DNA from 3 places in the Streptomyces sp. NPDC005791 genome. Region 2 is predicted to be linked to each of the others. Evidence: riboswitches for the same ligand, from Rfam matches in the RefSeq annotation. Region 2 holds a riboswitch; each other region holds the start of a gene.

Region 1 (7,132 bases), on a different contig from region 2:
GGACGCCGGTGCGCTCGACCCACAGCAGCCGCATCATCAGGACGAGGTGTACTTCGTCGTCAGCGGCCGTGCCTCGATCACGGTCGGCACGGAGACCACGCAGGTGGGGCGGGGGAGCGTCGTGTACGTACCGGCGGGTGCCGTCCACAAGTTCCACCACATCACCGAGGACCTGCGGGTGATGGTGGTCTTCTCTCCGCCGGAGGGCTGAGCGGCTCCACCGGGGATACCGGCGGGTGCGGACCCGATGTTCCCTAGGGGATCGCTCAGGGGACTTCAAGGGCTCCCGAGCCCCCGTCGGCCCCCTGCACGCCTCTAGCATCGAAGCAGGGACTCACAGAGACGAGGTACGGCGATGGCGGTGCGGGAGATGTTCGCGGGTATGCCCTGGTGGGTGAAGTGGGTCGCGGTGCCTCTCATCGCGATAGTCGTCTTCGGCGGCCTGATCGCCAGCGTGGTCGGGTTCGTCATCGGGCTGCTGTTCAAGGTGCTGGTGTTCGTCGTGCTCGTGGGTGGTCTGATCTTCGTCGTGCGGAAGTTCATGTCCTCTTCCGAGCGCAGGGACTGGTAAGGCACCCGGGCGCGCGGGCGCGGCGGGGGTACGCGCGAAGGCCACGGATCCGGTGATTAGCCCAGCTGAGCTAAGTCCACGACGAAACCTCACCCGTGACGGAACGTACGGATACAGTGACGTACCGCTGCCGCCGGCTGGGAAATGACGGTCCGCCACCATCCTGCCCAGTGGTTCGTGCGACCATCCGGTCTCCGGACCCCAGGCTCGCGGCGTGCCCGCGGGGGCGGCCCCCGCGGGAGGGCTGAGAGCCCGTCACCATGGCTGGGGGTGACCTGTGACCACGGCATCGAGTACCGCTGTCCCGACGTTGATCGGTTCGGTTCAGCGGGCGCTGAGGCTTATGGAGGCTGTGGGCGCCCATCGGGACGGGGCGCCGGCGAAGCAGTTGGCCCGGGAGGCGGGGCTTCCCCTCCCCACCGCCTACCACCTGCTGCGGACCCTGACCCATGAGGGATATCTGCGCAGGGAGAACGGTGTCTTCCTGTTCGGGGCGGCGGCCGAGAGACTGGGTGGAGGGCCCGCGACTCCACGGCCCGGCGTCATCGTCGACTCGCTCGCGCACTGGGCGGACGTCATCGGTGCCCCTGTGTACTGCGCCCTGTACAAGGACGGGGAGATCGAGGTGATCGCCGTGGCCGACACTCCCGAGGCTCCCGCGGTGCACGAGTGGGCCCCGTTCCGTGAGACGGGGCATGCCCACGCTCTCGGGCAATGCCTCCTCGGGCAACTCGACGAGCGTGCGCGCGAGGACCACCTGGACCGGCACCCCGTGCGGCCGCTGACGCGTTACTCCGTGAGGGACCGTCAGGCATTCCTGGAGCGGCTGGGATCGCTGAAGCGTACGGAACCTGTCATCGAGCGGCAGGAGTACGCCATGGGGACGGTCTGTGGGGCTATTCCGATCACTGTCGGCTCCGCTGTGGCGGCCATGGCTGTTTCCCTCCCTCTACACCAAGAGGAACGGTTGCTCGCCGCAGTCGAACAACTACGCTGCGAAGTAACCGCCCTGTTGCGCTCGTTCGTGTTCTCTATCAGTATCTGAAAAATCACTCCTTGTGATCTGCTATCGCGTGCACCACGATGGCGTCAATGGGGCCATGGTGGATCATTCCTGGCCAGTTTCATCTACTGCGGGGTTGAACGATGCGCGAGTCGGTTCAAGCAGAGGTCATGATGAGCTTCCTCGTCTCCGAGGAGCTCTCCTTCCGTATTCCGGTGGAGCTCCGGTACGAGGTCAGTGATCCGTACGCGATCCGGATGACCTTTCACCTGCCAGGTGACGCCCCCGTCACCTGGGCATTCGGCCGGGAGCTGCTGCTCGACGGTCTCAACAGCCCCAGCGGCGACGGCGATGTGCACATCGGCCCGACCGAGCCCGAAGGGCTGTCGGATGTGCACATCCGCCTGCAGGTCGGAGCGGACCGTGCGCTCTTCAGGGCCGGTACGGCGCCGCTTGTGGCATTTCTCGACCGGACGGACAAGCTGGTGCCATTGGGGCAGGAGCACACGCTGGGTGACTTCGACGGCAATCTCGAAGAGGCGCTGGGGCGCATCCTCGCCAAGGAACAGAACGCCGGCTGAACAGATCGGTCCTGCTGAACAGATGGGTCCTGCTCGACACCGAACACCGGTGGCCCGGTTCCCTGTGCCCGGTGGCCCGGTTCACGCCTTGCGGCGTCGGCCCCTCCCGGTCCGTGCGGGTGCAGGAGCTGCGGCTTCCGCGCCGAGCCCCGTGCGGTCCGCGGAGACCACCAGCGCCGCGAGCACCGTCGTCACCGGGACCGAGGCGACCAGTCCGATCGATCCGACGAGTGTCCGGACGATCTCCACCGCGACCAGTTCACTGGTGGCGACCGTGCTCACGCCGCTCTGGGCGATGGAGAAGAGAAGCAACAGGGGGAGCGCCGCGCCCGCGTAGGCGAGTACGAGCGTGTTGACGACCGAGGCGATGTGGTCGCGCCCGATCCGGATGCCCGCCCGGTAGAGACCGCGTACGCCCATCGTCGGGTCGGCCTGGTGCAGTTCCCAGACCGCTGAGGTCTGGGTGACGGTCACATCGTCGAGCACGCCGAGCGAGCCGATGATCACACCGGCCAGCAGCAGGCCACTCATGTCGATGTCCGGGTACAGGCCGTGGATGAGGCCGGTGTTGTCATCCGTGTTCCCGGACAGGCTCGCCCACCCGATGAAGAGCGATCCCAGCAGCCCGATCAGCAGCAGCGAGGTGAGCGTGCCGACGACCGCCACCGAGGTGCGGGCGGTCAGCCCGTGACAGGTGTACAGGGCGATCAGCATGATGGCGCTGGCCCCGATCACCGCGACGACCAGCGGATTCGAACCTTGCAGGATCGCCGGCAGGATGAACAGGGTCAGCACGGCGAAGGACACGGCGAGCGCGATCAGCGCCATCAGCCCGCGCAGTCGGCCCACCACGACCACCGCGAGGGCGAAGATCCCGGCGAGGAGCGCCATCGGGAACGAGCGGTCCACATCGGTCACCGAGTACTGAAGGTCCCGAGGTGCGTCAGGGGCGTACGCCACGACCACTCCCTGACCCTCCCGCAGCTGCCGGGGCGCATCGGGCTGGACCACCTCCACGAAGGTGCGGCCCTTGTCCTCACCGGTCGTCACCTCGACCGTCGCCTTCTTGCACTCCCCCGTCTGTTCGTTGACGGCTTCCCGCCCCGAGGCCGTGGAGGTGTCGCCGGTCGCCGGTACCTGTGAGGCGTTGACGTCCGCGCAGTCGACCGACACCACCTTCGTCACCCGGCCGTCCTGGGTCTGCCGGTCGAAGCCGACACCCGTGCGCTCATGGGCCGGGGCACCGCCGGGCCAGAACGCCACGAGGCCGACCAGGACGGCCGTCGCGAAGGGGATCAGCACGGCCGCGATGACCTTACGCAAGTGCTTGGACACGGGCGCGGCAGGACCGTGACTGTGGGAGTGGCCGTGCGCATGACTCTGCGTGCTGCCTGATGCGGGGCCGGGGGATTCGGGGGCGCTTCCGGGAGACGTCACCCGGCGATCATCCCAAGAAGAGGGGAGGTCCTCTGGCCAGCACGCCAGAAGGGAGGCTAGCGTGGGGGGACATCTGTACACGCGGGAGCTCGGAGCACCGGGCTGAGAGGGCGCTGACCTCCGTATATCCCTACGGGAAACGCTGCGCCGACCGCCGAACCTGTTACCGGGTAATGCCGGCGTAGGGAGTAGGTCTCATGACCACAGCGGACGCACGCACGCCTGCCTCGAAGCGGAACCAGCAGGACGCCGAGGCCGGGAAGTCCATCGGCTGGCACAAGGGGTACGTCCAGGGCTCGCGCCCGGACCTCCGGGTGCCGGTCCGTCAGGTGCACCTCACCAACGGCAAGGACGTGACGCTGTACGACACCTCCGGGCCGTACACCGATCCCACCACCGCAACCGACGTACGCCGAGGACTCGCCCCGCTCCGGGAGAACTGGATCATCGGCCGCGGGGACACCGAGGAGTACGCGGGCCGCCCCGCGCGCCCCGAGGACGACGGCCTCAGGCACACCTCGCCGCGCGGAGGGCTGCGCAACCTCGACGCGGTCTTCCCGGGCCGCCCGCGCCAGCCCCGACGCAGCCGTGACGGCCGGCCCGTCACGCAGCTCGCGTACGCCCGCCGGGGGGAGATCACCCCGGAGATGGAGTACGTCGCGATCCGGGAGAACACCGAACCCGAGGTCGTGCGCGAGGAGATCGCGGCCGGCCGGGCGGTCCTCCCCGCCAACGTGAACCACCCGGAGATCGAGCCGATGATCATCGGTAAGCGCTTCCTGGTGAAGGTGAACGCCAACATCGGCAACTCCGCGGTCACCTCCTCCATCGAGGAGGAGGTGGACAAGATGACCTGGGCCACCAAGTGGGGCGCCGACACGGTCATGGATCTCTCCACCGGCCGCAACATCCACACCACCCGCGAGTGGGTGCTGCGCAACTCCCCCGTGCCGATCGGCACCGTCCCCCTCTACCAGGCACTCGAGAAGGTCGACGGACGGGCCGAGGAGCTGACGTGGGAGATCTACAGGGACACGGTCATCGAGCAGGCGGAGCAGGGCGTCGACTACATGACGGTGCACGCGGGCGTCCGGCTGCCCTACGTCCCGCTGACAGCCCGTCGTAAGACGGGCATCGTCTCGCGTGGCGGGTCGATCATGGCTGCCTGGTGCCTGGCACACCACAAGGAGTCGTTCCTGTACGAGAACTTCGAGGAGCTCTGCGAGATCCTCGCGTCCTACGACGTGACGTACTCACTCGGTGACGGGCTGCGTCCCGGCTCCATCGCGGACGCCAACGACGAGGCGCAGTTCGCCGAACTCCGTACGCTCGGCGAACTCAACACCGTCGCCAAGCGGTGCGGCGTCCAGACGATGATCGAGGGCCCGGGACACGTCCCGATGCACAAGATCAAGGAGAACATCGATCTGCAGCAGGAGATCTGCGAGGAGGCGCCCTTCTACACGCTGGGGCCCCTCACCACGGACGTCGCTCCCGCATACGACCACATCACCTCGGGCATCGGTGCGGCGATGATCGCCTGGTGGGGGACCGCGATGCTCTGCTACGTCACGCCCAAGGAGCACTTGGGGCTGCCGAACCGTGACGATGTGAAGACCGGTGTCATCACCTACAAGATCGCCGCTCATGCGGCGGACCTCGCCAAGGGGCACCCCGGAGCGCAGGCGTGGGACGACGCCCTTTCGGACGCCCGGTTCGAATTCCGCTGGGAGGACCAGTTCAATCTGGCGCTCGATCCTGACACCGCGCGGGAGTTCCACGACGAGACGCTGCCGGCCGAACCGGCGAAGACGGCGCACTTCTGCTCCATGTGCGGCCCCAAGTTCTGCTCGATGAAGATCTCCCACGACATCCGTCGGGAGCACGGGAACGAACAGGCCGAGATCGAGGCGGGGATGGCCGAGAAGTCCAAGGAGTTCGCAGCGGCGGGCAACAGGGTCTATCTGCCTGTCGTGGACTGACGTCAGGACGCCGGGTCCGGGCGCCACGCCGTGGCGCCCGGCGCGGGGCCTCGCCGGGTTCCGGCTCGGGGCCCTGTCGTGCCCCTCGGATCACTCCGGCTGGTGTTCGGGGCCGCCGAAGTCCGGGCTGGTGAAGTCGGGGCTGGTGAAGGTCGGGCGCGGGCCGGCCGAGGGGCCTCCCCCCGGCCCGGAGAAGTCCGGTCTGCTGTAACCGATCTTCGGTATCCGGTTGGCCGAACGGTGCGGGGTCCGCGAGGCGGGGCCCGCGGTCGGATCGGCCAGCGCGTCCCGGAGGAAGGGCAGGACGCCGCGTTCCAGCAAGGCGTGGCGCCAGGCCTCCCTGGCGCGCGCGACGTCCTCCGGCAGTTCCTCCTCCTCGTCCGTGGCGGGCAGCGCGGTGGCACCGTTGCGCAGGGCGGTGACGAGGAGGCCCACGGCGGCGACGAGGATGGCGGCGGCGGCGACGGCTGCGAAGAACCACCCGGCGGTGACCATGGTTCCGGCGAAGGCCGGGGCGGGGCTGAGTGCCTGGAGGGAGTAGCCGATCAGCAGGAATATGAGGGCGGCCGTGCCCGCGAGGACGGGCGCCAGGGCGGAGATCACCGCGAGTGTGCCGGCGCCTGTGGGGTCGGAGTCGTCCGCGGCGGACCCGGGGCCGGAGGCCTGGACATCCGGGCCGCCCGGCCCGCGCAGCTCACCGCGGACCGTCACGTAGTGGTCGTACTCGGTGGCCGCCGCCGCCGTGATCAGGGGCGTGGCGTCGAGCGCCATCGTACGGAGCTGTTCCGGATTGAGACGGTCGCCGATGCCGTCCAGATCCGGTCGTTCGTGAGCATGGCGCAGTGCGTCGGCCAGGATCCGCTCGTACTCGGGGCGGTCCTCGGCCAGCAGGTGCGGAGCGCTTTTCATGTGCATCCCCCGATGCTCCGTAGGGCCTGATCGACCGTAGGGGCGGGCGACCGGGCGGAAACGGAGGAGAGCCTGCTACTGATACGCCGATGGTAGAGCGCCTACGGCATGGGGTGACAGGGGGTTTCCGGAAATAGACCCAGCCGCCGACGGTGCCGGGCCGTGACGCATTCCCCGACGACCGTCAGTCACGCAGCGGAAGTTGGGCGACCAACAGCTTTCCGGCCATGGTCACTCCACCGTCCATGGCGACGGCCAGACCTTCCGCGTAGACGTGCGGGCCGTCCACCACCGGCCGGGCCACGTCCTCGCCTTCATCCGGTCCGACCTCGCCGAGCAGGTACGGAATGGGGCTGTGGCCGTGGACGACGCGCCGTCCACCGTACGTCGACATCAGTTCACGGACGGCTTCCGTGCCGCCCTCGTCGCGGAAGGCGAACCGCTTGGTGAGCTTCCGGAAGAGGTCCCAGCACTCATCGGCGTCGTTCCGCGTGAGGATGGCGTGCACCGTGTCGTTGACGTCCTCGATGGTGGTTCCGTAATCGAGGTAGGCGGTCGTGTCGGAGTGCATCAGCAGGTGCCCGTCCTCCTCGACGACGGCGTCGAGCCGGGCCATCCACTGGAGGTGGACGTCCTGCAGCCGGTCCAT
Region 2 (7,132 bases):
TCCCGCTCCGTGCCGTACGGCACCTGGAGAAGGGGCGCGTCGTCATCTTCGGGGCCGGTATGGGAATGCCGTACTTCTCCACCGACACGACCGCCGCCCAGCGCGCTCTGGAGATCGACGCGGAGGCGCTGCTGATGGGGAAGAACGGCGTGGACGGGGTCTACGACTCCGACCCGAAGTCCAACCCCGACGCGGTGAAGTTCGACGCCCTGGAGTACGGCGAGGTGATCGCCCGCGACCTCAGGGTCGCCGACGCCACCGCCATCACGCTCTGCCGGGACAACCAGCTCCCGATCCTGGTCTTCGAACTGACCACGGAGGGCAATATCGCCCGCGCGGTCAAGGGTGAGAAGATCGGCACGCTGGTGAGCGACGAGAGCACCCGGGCCTGACGGCCCCAACGATGGACAACGGCCTGCCGGTCGGACACCGTGCAGGTGAGGACGCGACGCAGGATCCGCAGGACCCGACGATGCCGGGTCCGCTCAAGACACGCAGGAGCACGTGGTGATCGAAGAAATCCTCCTCGAGGCCGAGGAGAAGATGGAGAAGGCCGTCGTGGTCGCGAAAGAGGACTTCGCCGCGATCCGCACCGGCCGTGCGCACCCGGCGATGTTCAACAAGATCGTCGCGGACTACTACGGCGCGCTGACCCCGATCAACCAGCTGGCCTCGTTCTCGGTCCCCGAGCCGCGGATGGCCGTGGTGACCCCGTTCGACAAGACCGCGCTGCGCAACATCGAGCAGGCGATCCGTGACTCCGACCTCGGGGTCAACCCGAGCAACGACGGCAACATCATCCGTGTGACGTTCCCCGAGCTCACGCAGGACCGTCGCAAGGAGTTCATCAAGGTCGCCAAGACCAAGGCCGAGGACTCCAAGATCTCGATCCGCTCCATCCGCCGCAAGGCCAAGGAGACGCTCGACAAGCTCGTCAAGGACAAGGAGTCCGGCGAGGACGAGGTCCGCCGTGCGGAGAAGGAGCTCGACGACACCACCGCGAAGTACGTCGCACAGGTGGACGAGCTGCTCAAGCACAAGGAAGCCGAGCTGCTCGAAGTCTGATGAACGACTCTTCCCGGGGCGCCCCGCAGGGAGCCGGCTACTGGGGCGCGCCCGAGATGGGGGCCGCCCCGGCGGGTCCTGCTTACGATGTGCACGGCGCCCAGCAGACTCGGCCCATGCCCATCGTGCCGGACGTTCCCGACGCAGGTAGAGACGCCGACGACCGCGACGACCGGAACAGGGACGCCGCGCGCGTCAGTGGCCCCCTGTTCCGTGACGAGAAGCCGGAGCCCATGTCCACCCCGTTGCCGTCACCCCCGCCGCAGAAGAAGCGCGCGGGGCGTGATCTGCGTGCCGCCATAGGGGTCGGTCTCGGGCTCGGCGCGGTCGTCGCCGGGTCGCTCTTCGTCGTGAAGGCCGTCTTCGTCGGTGTCGTGGTGCTGGCGGTGGTGGTCGGTCTCTGGGAGCTCACCTCCCGCCTCAAGGAGCGCAAGGGCATCGACGTCCCCCTCGTGCCGCTCGCCGTCGGCGGCGCCGCCATGGTCGTCGCCGGCTATGTGCGGGAGGCGGAGGGCGCCTGGGTCGCCATGGCCCTCACGGCCCTCGCGGTGCTCGTGTGGCGGATGACGAAGCCGCCCGAGGGCTACCTCAAGGACGTCACGGCGGGTGTCTTCGCCGTGTTCTACGTGCCGTTCCTGGCGACGTTCGTCGCCATGATGCTCACCGCGGACGACGGTGCGTGGCGTGTCCTGACCTTCCTCCTGCTGACCGTGGTCAGCGACACCGGTGCGTACGCCGTCGGTTGGCGCTTCGGCACGCACAAACTGGCACCGCGCATCAGCCCCGGGAAGACCCGCGAGGGACTGCTCGGGGCGATCGGTTTCGCGATGGTGGCCGGCGCCCTGTGCATGGAGTTCCTGATCGACGGCGGGAGCTGGTGGCAGGGGCTGCTGATGGGTCTCGCCGTCGCCGCCAGCGCCACGCTGGGGGACCTGGGCGAGTCCATGATCAAGCGGGACCTCGGCATCAAGGACATGGGCACGCTGCTGCCCGGCCACGGCGGCATCATGGACCGGCTCGACTCGCTCCTGCCGAGCGCGCCGGTCGTGTGGCTGCTGCTGGTGCTGTTCGTCGGCTCCGGCTGATCAGGCCTCGTAGACACTTACTGACCTGGGGTTTTGCGCGTAGGGGTCCGTCGTCCACAGGGCGGCGGGCCCTTACTCGTATGTCTGCGACACTGGATGAACCATGCCTAAGCCCGGAGAACTCACTTTTGTCGCGCCCCGTGGAGCCAAGCGGCCGCCGCGGCACCTCGCCGACCTCACCCCCGACGAGCGCAAGGAAGCAGTCGCCGCGACCGGCGAGAAGCCCTTCCGTGCCAAGCAGCTGTCGCAGCACTACTTCACGCGGTACGCGCACGACCCGGCGGAGTGGACCAACATCCCGGCCGCGTCGCGGGACAAGCTCGCCGAGGCGATGTTCCCCGACCTCATGTCGGTCGTGCGCCACATCAGCTGTGACGACGACACCACCCGTAAGACGCTCTGGAAGCTGCACGACGGCACCCTCGTGGAATCCGTCCTCATGCGGTACCCGGACCGGGTGACCATGTGTATCTCGTCGCAGGCCGGCTGCGGGATGAACTGCCCGTTCTGCGCCACCGGGCAGGCGGGACTCGACCGCAACCTGTCGACCGCCGAGATCGTGCACCAGATCGTGGACGGCATGCGCGCGCTTCGTGACGGCGAGGTCCCGGGCGGGCCGGCACGGCTGTCCAACATCGTCTTCATGGGCATGGGCGAGCCGCTCGCCAACTACAAGCGCGTCGTCGGGGCGATCCGGCGGCTGACGGACCCCGAGCCGGACGGCCTCGGTCTCTCGCAGCGCGGGATCACCGTGTCCACGGTGGGCCTGGTGCCGGCCATGCTGCGCTTCGCCGACGAGGGCTTCAAGTGCCGGCTCGCGGTCTCACTGCACGCCCCTGACGACGAGCTGCGCGACACCCTCGTGCCCGTGAACACCCGCTGGAAGGTCCGCGAGGTCCTGGACGCCGCGTGGGAGTACGCGGAGAAGTCGGGCCGCCGCATCTCCATCGAGTACGCGCTGATCCGCGACATCAACGACCAGGCGTGGCGGGGCGACCTGCTGGGCCGGCTGCTCAAGGGCAAGCGGGTACACGTCAATCTCATCCCGCTGAATCCGACCCCGGGCTCGAAGTGGACCGCCTCACGGCCCGAGGACGAGAAGGCGTTCGTCGAGGCGATCGCGGCCCACGGTGTCCCGGTGACCGTCCGGGACACCCGCGGCCAGGAGATCGACGGTGCCTGCGGGCAGCTGGCGGCCTCCGAGCGCTGAGGCGGCACCCAGGGCGGGGCACGATCCGGCCGGTACGGCGTGATCCGGCCGGTGTAGCCTGGCCCGAAATCAACTTCATATTCCGACAGGGGAGCGCCACAGCGCTGAGAGTGCGGCACCGAGGACAGGTCGGCCGCAGACCCTCTGAACCTCGCCCGGGTCATTCCGGGTAGGAAGTTCGGACCTTACTCAAGCTGTTGCGCCCTGCCCGCTCACCGAGCGGGCAGGGCCGCGTCTCTTCCTGGTCACCTCCAGGAGGAATCACATGAACACCACCACGAAGTACGCGGCGACGGCGCTTGCCGCCGCGCTCGGTGTCACCGCGCTCGCGGGCTGCGGCGGCTCCGACGACAAGGCCTCCGGTGGCGAGGGAGCCGGTTCCAAGACCGTCACCCTGGTCAGTCACGACTCGTTCAACGCCTCGGACGCCGTCCTGAAGGCGTTCACGAAGGAGACCGGCTACACGGTCAAGGTGCTCAAGAGCGGTGATGCCGGAGCCGCGCTCAACCAGGAGATCCTGACCAAGGGCTCACCCCGTGGTGACGTGTTCTTCGGCGCCGACAACACGCTCCTCTCCCGGGCCCTGGACAACGGTCTGTTCAGGCCGTACGAGGCGAAGGGCCTGGACCGTGTCGCGGCCGACACCCGGCTCGACGCGGACGAGCACCGGGTGACGCCCGTCGACACCGGTGACATCTGCGTCAACTACGACAAGAAGTACTTCGCCGACAAGAAGCTCGACCCGCCGACGTCCTTCGACGACCTGCTGAAGCCCGCGTACAGGAACCTCCTCGTCACCGAGAACGCCGCGACCTCCTCGCCCGGCCTCGGCTTCCTGCTCGGCACCGTCGCCACCTACGGCGAGACCGGCTACCAGGACTACTGGAAGAAGCTGAAGAGCAACGGCGTCAAGGTCGTCGACGGCTGGGAGCAGGCGTACAACGAGGAGTTCTCCGGCTCCGCAGGCGGCAAGAAGGCCGAGGCCGACCGTCCGCTCGTCGTCTCGTACGCCTCCAGCCCGCCCGTCGAGGTGCTGTACGCCGATCCACAGCCCGCCGAGGCCCCGACCGGTGTCGCCACCGGCACCTGCTTCCGCCAGATCGAGTTCGCCGGCCTGCTGGACGGCGCGAAGAACGAGGCGGGCGGCAAGGCGCTGCTGGACTTCCTGATCAGCAAGCAGTTCCAGGAGGACATGCCGCTGAACATGTTCGTGAACCCGGTGGTGAAGGACGCGAAGCTCCCGGAACTCTTCACGAAGTTCGGTGCGACCGTCGACGAGCCGGCGACCGTGGCCCCGGAGAAGATCGCCAAGAACCGTGAGCAGTGGGTCCAGTCATGGTCCTCGCTCGTCGTGAAGTAGTCGCGCGGCCCGCCTGGCGGGGGAACGCGGTGCGGCTCGGCCTCATGGCCGTGCCCGTCCTGTTCTTCGCCCTGTTCTTCGCCTACCCGGTCGTCGCGATCGTCGGCCGGGGGCTGAAGCCGGACGGCGACTGGCAGTTCGGCAGGATCGGGGCGGTGCTGAGCCGGCCGGACATCCTCGATGTCCTCTGGTTCACGACCTGGCAGGCCCTCGCCTCGACCGTGCTCACCCTGCTGATCGCGCTGCCCGGTGCCTACGTCTTCGCCCGCTTCGACTTCCCCGGCAAGCAACTGCTGCGCGCCGTGGTGACCGTGCCGTTCGTCCTGCCGACCGTCGTGGTGGGCACAGCGTTCCTGGCACTGCTGGGGCGCGGCGGGTTCCTCGACGAGCTCTGGGGAGTCCGTCTCGACACGACCGTGTGGGCGATCCTGCTCGCCCACGTCTTCTTCAACTACGCGGTCGTCGTACGGACCGTCGGCGGCCTGTGGTCACAGCTCGACCCCCGCCAGGAAGAGGCCGCCCGGGTGCTCGGGGCCGGCCGTGTCGCCACCTGGCGGCGCGTGACCCTGCCCGCGCTGGGACCGGCCGTGGCCGCCGCGGCTCTGATGGTCTTCCTCTTCACCTTCACCTCGTTCGGTGTCGTCCAGATCCTCGGCGGTCCGGCCTACTCCACGCTGGAGGTGGAGATCTACCGGCAGACCGCCCAGCTGCTCGACCTGCCGACGGCCGCGGTGCTGACCCTGGTGCAGTTCGCCGCGGTCGGCGCGATCCTCGCCGTACACGCCTGGACCGTACGGCGCCGGGAGACGGCGCTGAAGCTCGTCGACCCGGCGCAGACCTCCCGGCCGCCCCGCGGAGCCGGCCAGCGGGCGCTGCTCGCCGGCGTACTGCTGACCGTGCTGCTTCTGGTCCTGCTGCCGCTCGGCGTGCTGGTGGAACGCTCCCTGGACACGTCCGGCGGCTACGGTTTCGACTTCTACCGGGCACTCCGGTCCGCCGACGCCAACGGCTCCACCTTCCTGGTCCCGCCGCTCGACGCCATCGGTAACTCGCTGCGCTACGCCCTGGTCGCGACGCTCCTCGCCCTCGTGATCGGCGGCCTCGCGGCCGCCGCGCTGACCCGGAGGGCAGGCAGACTGGTGCGGGGCTTCGACGCCCTGCTGATGCTGCCGCTCGGGGTGTCGGCGGTCACCGTCGGCTTCGGTTTCCTCATCACGCTCGACAAGCCGCCGCTCGACCTGCGCACGTCCTGGATCCTGGTCCCGCTCGCCCAGGCGCTGGTGGGCGTCCCCTTCGTCGTACGGACCATGCTGCCCGTCCTGCGTGCCGTGGACGAACGGCTGCGGGAGGCCGCCGCGGTGCTCGGTGCCTCGCCGCTGCGGGCCTGGCGCGAGGTGGACCTCCCGCTGGTACGGCGGGCAGTGCTGGTGGCAGCCGGCTTCGCCTTCGCCGTGTCGCTCGGTGAGTTCGGCGCGACCGTGTTCATCGCACGCCCCGACAACCCCACCCTGCCGGTCGCCGTGGCCAGGCTGCTGGGGCGTTCGGGAGAGCTCAACTACGGCCAGGCGATGGCCCTCAGCACGATTCTGATGCTGGTCTGCGCGGTGTCGCTGCTCCTGCTCGAACGTATCCGCACCGACCGATCCGGGGAGTTCTAGAGATGCTGGCAGTGGAGTCCGCCACGGTCCGCTTCGGGAAGCGGACCGCGCTCGACGCGGTGGACCTGGAGGTCGAGGACCACGAGGTCGTCTGTGTGCTGGGGCCGAGCGGCAGCGGCAAGTCGACGCTTCTGCGGGCCGTGGCCGGGCTGCAGCCCCTGGACGGCGGACGGGTGTTCCTCGACGGCGTCGACCAGGCACCGCTGCCCGTCCACCGCCGCGGGCTCGGCCTGATGTTCCAGGACCACCAGCTGTTCCCGCACCGGGATGTCGGCGCCAACGTCGCCTTCGGACTGCGGATGCACGGCGTCCCCCGCGCCGAACGCGACCGCAGGGCCGGTGCGCTCCTGGACCTGGTCGGCCTGCCCGGGGCGGACCGGCGTGCCGTCGCCTCCCTGTCCGGCGGCGAACAGCAGCGCGTGGCGCTCGCCCGGGCCCTGGCGCCCCGTCCCAAGCTGCTGATGCTCGACGAGCCCCTGGGCCAGCTGGACCGCAGCCTGCGCGAACGGCTCGTCGTCGAACTGCGCACGCTCTTCGGCCGGCTGGGCACCACGGTCCTCGCCGTCACCCACGACCAGGGCGAGGCTTTCGCACTCGCCGACCGGGTCGTGGTCATGCGGGACGGCCGGATCGCCCAGGTGGGCACCCCGCTGCAGGTCTGGCAGCACCCGGCGTCGGCTTTCGTCGCCCGTTTCCTCGGCTTCGACAACCTGGTGGACGCCACGGTCACCGGGACGGCCGCCGACACCGCCTG
Region 3 (7,132 bases), on a different contig from region 2:
TCGGTGAGAGCCGCCCGTATATCGCGGGACCTCGCGAGAAGGGCCACCGCGTCGGGCGGACGGACGTCGGGATCGCGCGCGGTCGCGGCGGCCACCAGTCCGTCCAGCCCGGCGGCCAGGCCGGGGACGGCGCCGGACGGCGCAGGGACGTCCTCGTTCAGATGCCGGTAGATGACCTGGGCGGCGGTGTCCCCGGCGTGGGGTTTGCCACCGGTCAGCATTTCGTAGAGCACCACGCCGCAGGCGTACACGTCGGACCTGGTGTCGGCCGTGCCCTGCTCGATCTGCTCGGGGGCGAGATACGAGACCGTGCCCAGGAGGGAGCCGGTGGTGTCCGTGGCGGTACCGACCGCGCGTACGAGACCGAAGTCGGCGACCTTCACCCGGCCGTCGTCCCCTATCAGCACGTTCTCCGGCTTCATGTCGCGGTGGACGAAGCCCGCGCGGTGGGCGGCGCCGAGGGCGGCCAGGACAGGTTCGAGGATGTCCAGTGCGGCTCGGGGCTGCAGCGCCCCGCGCTCGCGCAGGACATCGCGCAGGGTGCACCCGGCGACGTACTCCATCGCGAGGTACACGTACGCGCCCTGGGCGCCCTGGTCGAAGACGGCCACCACATTGGGGTGCGCGAGCCGGGCGACGGACTTGGCCTCGCGGATGAAGCGTTCGACGAACGCGGCGTCCGCCGCCAGCGCCGGGTGCATCACCTTGAGCGCGAGCACCCGGTCGAGCCGGGTGTCCATGGCCCGGTAGACCGTGGCCATACCGCCGACGGCGATGCGCGCATCGATGCGATAGCGGCCGTCGAGCAGCTGCCCGACGAGGGGGTCCTGGAGGGTCGTGTCCACGGAGCGAGTCTACGAGCTGCCACGGACACGACGGATGTGCCGAGGAGCCCGGAGGGCCGTTCCGGTGCCGAGCCGTGACAGGGACATGCACGTCCTGTGACCGGGAGGCCGTCGCCGGCCCCGGATCTCAGAAGGCCGGGCGCTCCGGATCCAGCATCGCGCGGCCCTCCGTCGGCGAGGACGCCTCGGCGAAACGGCGGCGGGGGATGCGTCCCGCCCGGTACGCCAGGCGTCCGCCGTCCACCGCGTGCCGCATCGCCGCCGCCATCAGCTCCGGCTCCTGCGCCCGGGTCACCGCCGAGGCGAGCATCACAGCGGAACAGCCCAGCTCCATGGCCAGCGCCGCGTCGGACGAGGTCCCGGCGCCGGCGTCCAGGATCACCGGTACGGCGGCCTGCTCGGCGATCAGCTGGAAGTTGTGGGGGTTGCGGATGCCGAGCCCGGAGCCGATGGGGGAGCCCAGCGGCATGACGGCCGCGCATCCCACGTCCTGCAGCTTGCGCGCCAGGACGGGGTCGTCATTGGTGTACGGCAGGACGGTGAAACCGTCGTCGACCAGGACCTCGGCGGCGTCCAGCAGCTCGATCGGGTCGGGCAGCAGGGTTCGCTCGTCGGCCACGACCTCCAGCTTGATCCAGTCGGTGCCCAGCGCCTCCCGGGCCAGCCGGGCGGTCAGCACGGCCTCGCCGGCGGTGAAGCAGCCCGCGGTGTTCGGCAGGACCTGGATGGAGAGGCGTTCCAGCACGGAGAGCACCGAGCCCCGCACGGTCGGGTCGAGCCGGCGCATCGCCACGGTGGTCAGCTCGGTGCCCGAGGCGATCAGGGAGCGTTCCAGCACGTCGAGGCTCGGCGCCCCGCCCGTCCCCATGATCAACCGTGACGAGAACGCCGTGGAACCGAGGGTGAAGAGATCGTCGGACATGGTCAGCCTCCCTGGACCGCGGTGAGGATCTCGACCCGGTCGCCCTCGGCGAGCGCGGTGGCGGACCACCGGCCGCGGGGGACGACGGCTTCGTTGACCGCGGCGGCGACGCCGGAGGGTGCCGCCGTCAGGGTCGCGACCAGGGCGTCCAGCGGGGTCCCGGCGGGAACGCGGCGATGCTCCCCGTTGACGGACACCGACACGGAGGTGGGTACGGGCGCTGTCATGCGGGCTGCTCCTGGGGTGCCGGGGCGGGGGAGGGGGCTTCACGGGACGGGCCGAAGCGGTCCGGCGAGAACGGCCGGGCCACCTCGGGCAGCTCGCCGGTGGTCAGCACCTGGGCCATCACATCGCCGGTGACGGGCGTCAGCAGCACTCCGTTGCGATGGTGCCCGGTGGCGAGATGCAGACCGGGCAGGGCCGTGGGGCCCAGCAGCGGCGCGTTGTCCGGCGTGGTGGGCCGCAGACCGGCCCGGGTCTCGGCCAGCGGAAGCTCGGTGATGCCGGGGAGCAGCTCATGGGCGTCGCGCAGCAGTTCGTACACCCCGCCCGCGGTGACCGTGGTGTCCCAGCCCTGCTCCTCGGTGGTCGCGCCGATCACCAGCTCGCCGTTGGCGCGCGGCACCAGATAGACCTGGCTGCCGCGCACGACGGCACGCACCGTCCTGCTGAGGAAGGGGGCGTACACGGGCGGCACGGTCAGTCGCACCACCTGCCCCTTGACCGGGCGTACCGGTGGCACGACGGCCTCCGGCAGCCCTTCGAGTCGGGCGCTGAGGCTGCCGCCGGCGAGAACCACCTGGCCGGCGGCGAGCTCCGTGCCGTCCGCGAGGACGGCTCCCGTCGCACGGCCGGCCGTGACGCGGAGCCGTCGGACCCAGGTGCGGTGGAAGACGACCCCCGCCCGTTCGCACGCGGTGACCAGTGCCGAGGCCAGCCGTCGGGGATCCACCTGGTGGTCGCCGTCGACCCGTAGACCGCCGCGTACGCCAGGAGCGAGCATCGGCTCCAGACGGCGGCACTCGCGACCGCTGAGCCACTCGGATTCCAACCCCGAACGCAGTTGCAGAGCGTGCAGCTCCCGCAGATACGCCCGGTCGTCGGAGTCCAGCGCGACGGACAGGGTGCCGCAGGCGCGGAAGCCGGTCTCCTGCCCGCTCACTTCCTCCAGCTCGGCCACGAAGGCCGGATAGCGCGCGGCGGAGTCCACGGTGAGACCGAGCAGAGTCTGTTCGCCGTAGTGGAGTTCGGTGACGGCGGCGAGCATCCCGGCCGCGACCTGGGCCGCCCCGCCACCTGGTGCGGGATCGGCCAGCGTGGTGCGCAGCCCTTGCTGGGCCGACCGCCAGGCGGTCACCAGACCGATGATGCCGCCTCCGACGACCAGGACGTCGGAACTGTCTGCGGAGAAACGCATGGGCGTCCAGCCCCTCCCTTCGCCGGCATGACCCGGATCAGGTTCGTACGGTCGGAGGCCGGCCAGCCTCCCTCTCAGCCCGGTGCGCCCGGACTCCCGCGAGTGTTTTACGGTGGCCAGCCTAGACCCCGTTCTCCGCAGCCGGTAAGGGAGCAGTACCCGTGGCCCGTTCACTCGACGGACTCGTCCTCTCGCCCGTCGCCGACCAGGCGCCGGGCCAGGTCGGCACCCGGACCCGGTTCACCTACCACGAGCAGGAGGGCCGGATCTGGGCCGAGTACGCGGGCGGTGACATCGCCCGGGGCCACCTCGTCGGCACCAGGGACGCCGACACGCTGGACTTCAGGTACGTCCAGCTGAAGCAGGACGGAACGACCGCCTCCGGGCACTGCGTCTCGACCGTCACGGACCTTCCCGACGGCCGGGTCCGGCTGGACGAGCGGTGGGAGTGGGAGTCCCGGAAGGGCAGCGGGACGAGTGTGGTGGAAGAGCTCGCCGGCTGACGGGCGGTCAGATGACTAGGGTGGACGGGTGAGCGAACAGACGCAGGTCCCCGCAGCGGAACAGCGGCCGTACGGAGTCGTGATCGTGGGCGCCGGCATGGCCGGTGTGCAGACAGCCGTGGCCCTGCGCCAACGGGGCTTCACGGGTCCGATCACGCTCATCGGGGCCGAGCCGCACCAGCCGTACGACAGGCCGCCGCTGTCCAAGGCGGTCCTGCTCGGCAAGGCCGAGGACTCCGCCTTCGACATCGACTTCGAGGAACTGGACATCACGCTGCGCCTGGGCCTCGACGTCACCGGCCTGCGTGCCGAGGCGCACGAGCTGGACACCGCCGAAGGGCCCGTCGCGTACGACGCCCTGGTCCTCGCCACCGGCGCGGAACCGGTCGGGCTGCCGGGTTCCGAGAGCGTGCCCGGCGTCCACCTGCTGCGTACGCTCGACGATGCCGCACGGCTTCGGCCCGTCCTGGAGCGGCAGCACGACGTGGTCGTGGTCGGAGCGGGCTGGATCGGTGCCGAGTTCGCCACCGCGGCCCGCGCGGCCGGCTGCGCGGTCACCGTCGTGGAGGCCGCGGACCGTCCCCTCGCGGGCACGCTGCCCGCCGAGGTCGCCGCTCCGATGACCCGCTGGTACGCCGAGAGCGGAGCCGAACTCCTCACCGGTGCACGCGTCGCGCGCGTCGACGAAGGCGCCGTCCACCTGGCGGACGGTCGGGTGATACCCGCTGGAGCGGTGGTCGTGGGCATCGGGGCCCGGCCCGCCACCACGTGGCTCACGGGCTCGGGCATCGCGCTCGGCCCGGACGGCTCGGTCACCGCGGACAGCTCCCTGCGCACGTCGCTGCCCGATGTCCACGCGGTGGGCGACTGCGCCTCCTTCCCCTCCGCCCGCTACGGGGAGCGCCTGCTGGTCCACCACTGGGACAACGCCCTCCAGGGGCCCTGGACGGTCGCCGCGGCCCTCGCCCAGGGCGTGAGCGGGACGTACGACCCGGTGCCCTACTTCTGGTCCGAGCAGTTCGGCCGCTTCGTGCAGTACGCCGGCCATCACGCCCATGCCGACACGCTGCTGTGGCGGGGTGACCCCGCGGAGGCGTCCTGGACCGTCTGCTGGCTGCGGGAAGGCGTCCTGGTCGCGTTGCTGGCCGTCGGCAGGGTGCGCGACATGGCGCAGGGACGCAAGCTCCTCGAAGCCGGGGCGCGGATCGATCCGGCACGCGCCGCCGACTCCTCCGTACCGCTGAAATCGACGGTGCTCGGGGGGCCGTGACGGCCCCGTACGGGCGGCCCGGGTACCGACTGTCGGTCCGGGATGGCACGCTTGTCCTTGTGACCGAGATTGACGCAAAGATCGATGCTCTCGTCCCCGCCTGGCTCCACCTTCCCGACATCGCGGAAATGCTCGATGTCGAGGTGACGCGTGTACGGCAGCTGGTCAAGGAAGGCCAGCTCATCGCCGTACGACGTGGTGAGAACCGGGCGCTGCAGGTGCCTGCCGCCTTCATCGACGGCGACAAGGTGGTCAAGGGTCTCGTAGGGACCCTGACGCTCCTGAGGGACGACGGCTACAACGACGAAGAGATGCTGGACTGGCTCTTCACCCCCGACCCGACCCTGCCCGGCACCCCCGCGCAGGCCCTGAGCGAGAATCGCGGTACGGAGGTGAAGCGCCGGGCCCAGGCGCTCGCCGTCTGACCGGACGACCATGAGCGGGGTGCGGGCCGTGGCACACGCGGCCCGCACCCCGCCGTTGTCGGGCTTGCCGGCACGGCGATCCATCGACGTGAGGGCGATTCGTCGCCGCATCAGTGATCCATCGACACACCGACGGGGGAAAATCGTCATGTCCACGCCCCACTCCCAGCTCTCCGGCGCCCGGCTCTACCTGTGCACGGACGCCCGCAAGCGGCAGGGCGACCTCCCCGAGTTCCTCGACGCGGTGCTGGCCGGCGGCGTGGACATCGTCCAGCTGCGGGACAAGGGCATGGAGGCGGCCGAGGAGCTCGAACACCTCGCGGTGTTCGCCGACGCCTGCAAGCGCCACGGCGCGCTCCTCGCGGTGAACGACCGGGCCGATGTCGCCCATGCCATCGGCTCCGACGTGCTGCACCTCGGGCAGGGCGACCTGCCGGTGCCCGCCGCCCGCGCCGTCATAGGCGGTGACGTCGCGATCGGCCGCTCCACCCACGCCGAGGCCGAGGTCGACGCGGCCGCCGCCGAGGTGGGGGTCGACTACTTCTGCACGGGTCCCTGCTGGCCCACCCCGACCAAGCCCGGCCGTCACGCCCCCGGCCTCGGCCTCGTGCGCTACGCCGCCTCGCTCGGCACGACGCGCCCGTGGTTCGCCATCGGCGGGATCGACGCGGGGAACCTGGACGAGGTGCTGGACGCCGGCGCACGTCGTGTCGTCGTCGTACGGGCGATCACCGAGGCGGCGGACCCGGGCGCGGCGGCCGCCTCGCTCGCCCGACGCATCCGGGCGCGCACCGTCTGAACGGCGGCCTCGGACTCCTTGGCGCCGGCCGGTCGAGGTGCTGACCGAAGGGCTGTCCGAAGGGTGGACAAAGGCCACCTCATTCCGGGCAAATCCCCTCCTCTGGTTGGGGTACCGCCTGGCCCTGGTTAACCTCCCAGTATGGCCCTTGGCACACCTTCCACCAGGACAGATCACGCGCGCACCGTGGGTGAGATGCTCGCGACCGGCGAGATGTCGTTCTCGTTCGAGTTCTGGGCGCCCAAGACCGAGAAGGGCGAGCGGAACCTCTGGAACGCCCTGCGCCGGGTCGAGGCGGTGGGGCCGAGCTTCGTCTCCGTGACGTACGGCGCCGGCGGTTCGACCCGCGCCGGAACGGTCCGGGCGACCCAGCAGATCGCGGCGGACTCCACGCTCACCCCGGTCGCGCACCTCACCGCGGTCGACCACTCGGTCGCAGAGTTGCGCAACATGGTGGGGCAGTACGCCGACGCCGGTATCCGCAACATCCTGGCGGTGCGGGGGGACCCGCCCGGCGACCCGATGGGTGAGTGGGTCGAGCATCCGCAGGGCGTGCGGTACGCGGCGGATCTCGTCCGGCTGATCAAGGAGGCCGGTGATTTCTGCGTCGGCGTCGCGGCATTCCCCGAAATGCATCCGCGGTCAGCCGACTGGGACTCCGACATCCGTCATTTCGTGGACAAGTGCCGCGCCGGTGCCGACTACGCGATCACTCAGATGTTCTTCCATCCGGAAAACTATCTGCAGATGCGTGACCGTGTGGTCGCTGCCGGTTGCGACACCCCGGTCATTCCCGAGGTGATGCCGCTCACCAGCGTCAAACAGCTGGAAAGATTCGCGCAGCTCAGCAACGCGTCCCTGCCTTCCGAGCTGAAAGAGCGCATCCTCGCCGCCAGGGACGACCCGGCCGCTGTACGCTCCATTGGCATCGAGTTCGCCACGGAGTTCTGC

Evidence for each region. Region 2 has a riboswitch for thiamine pyrophosphate ahead of ACFYSH_RS04735 (thiamine ABC transporter substrate-binding protein). Riboswitches for the same ligand answer to the same signal wherever they lie in the genome.
Region 1: it holds a riboswitch for thiamine pyrophosphate, as region 2 does, so the genes downstream of both, thiC (phosphomethylpyrimidine synthase ThiC) here and ACFYSH_RS04735 (thiamine ABC transporter substrate-binding protein) in region 2, are expected to answer to the same signal.
Region 3: it holds a riboswitch for thiamine pyrophosphate, as region 2 does, so the genes downstream of both, thiO (glycine oxidase ThiO) here and ACFYSH_RS04735 (thiamine ABC transporter substrate-binding protein) in region 2, are expected to answer to the same signal.

What each region holds. Positions count from the first base shown of each region.
Region 1 is NZ_JBIAIP010000004.1:227,130-234,261, reverse strand. It holds gene ACFYSH_RS10610 (cupin domain-containing protein) at 1-211, shown strand, start outside; gene ACFYSH_RS10605 (DUF5326 family protein) at 362-571, shown strand; gene ACFYSH_RS10600 (IclR family transcriptional regulator) at 849-1,616, shown strand; gene ACFYSH_RS10595 (SsgA family sporulation/cell division regulator) at 1,718-2,155, shown strand; gene ACFYSH_RS10590 (YibE/F family protein) at 2,237-3,592, opposite strand; TPP riboswitch at 3,664-3,797, shown strand; gene thiC (phosphomethylpyrimidine synthase ThiC) at 3,790-5,574, shown strand; gene ACFYSH_RS10580 (hypothetical protein) at 5,665-6,489, opposite strand; gene ACFYSH_RS10575 (metallophosphoesterase) at 6,668-7,132, opposite strand, start outside.
Region 2 is NZ_JBIAIP010000002.1:101,740-108,871, reverse strand. It holds gene pyrH (UMP kinase) at 1-392, shown strand, start outside; gene frr (ribosome recycling factor) at 508-1,065, shown strand; gene ACFYSH_RS04745 (phosphatidate cytidylyltransferase) at 1,065-2,150, shown strand; gene rlmN (23S rRNA (adenine(2503)-C(2))-methyltransferase RlmN) at 2,254-3,360, shown strand; TPP riboswitch at 3,438-3,554, shown strand; gene ACFYSH_RS04735 (thiamine ABC transporter substrate-binding protein) at 3,626-4,720, shown strand; gene ACFYSH_RS04730 (iron ABC transporter permease) at 4,765-6,378, shown strand; gene ACFYSH_RS04725 (ABC transporter ATP-binding protein) at 6,381-7,132, shown strand, end outside.
Region 3 is NZ_JBIAIP010000010.1:248,014-255,145, reverse strand. It holds gene pknB (Stk1 family PASTA domain-containing Ser/Thr kinase) at 1-845, opposite strand, end outside; gene ACFYSH_RS21355 (thiazole synthase) at 973-1,767, opposite strand; gene thiS (sulfur carrier protein ThiS) at 1,770-1,994, opposite strand; gene thiO (glycine oxidase ThiO) at 1,991-3,184, opposite strand; TPP riboswitch at 3,182-3,294, opposite strand; gene ACFYSH_RS21340 (hypothetical protein) at 3,346-3,687, shown strand; gene ACFYSH_RS21335 (NAD(P)/FAD-dependent oxidoreductase) at 3,716-4,957, shown strand; gene ACFYSH_RS21330 (Rv2175c family DNA-binding protein) at 5,017-5,382, shown strand; gene thiE (thiamine phosphate synthase) at 5,531-6,181, shown strand; gene metF (methylenetetrahydrofolate reductase [NAD(P)H]) at 6,323-7,132, shown strand, end outside.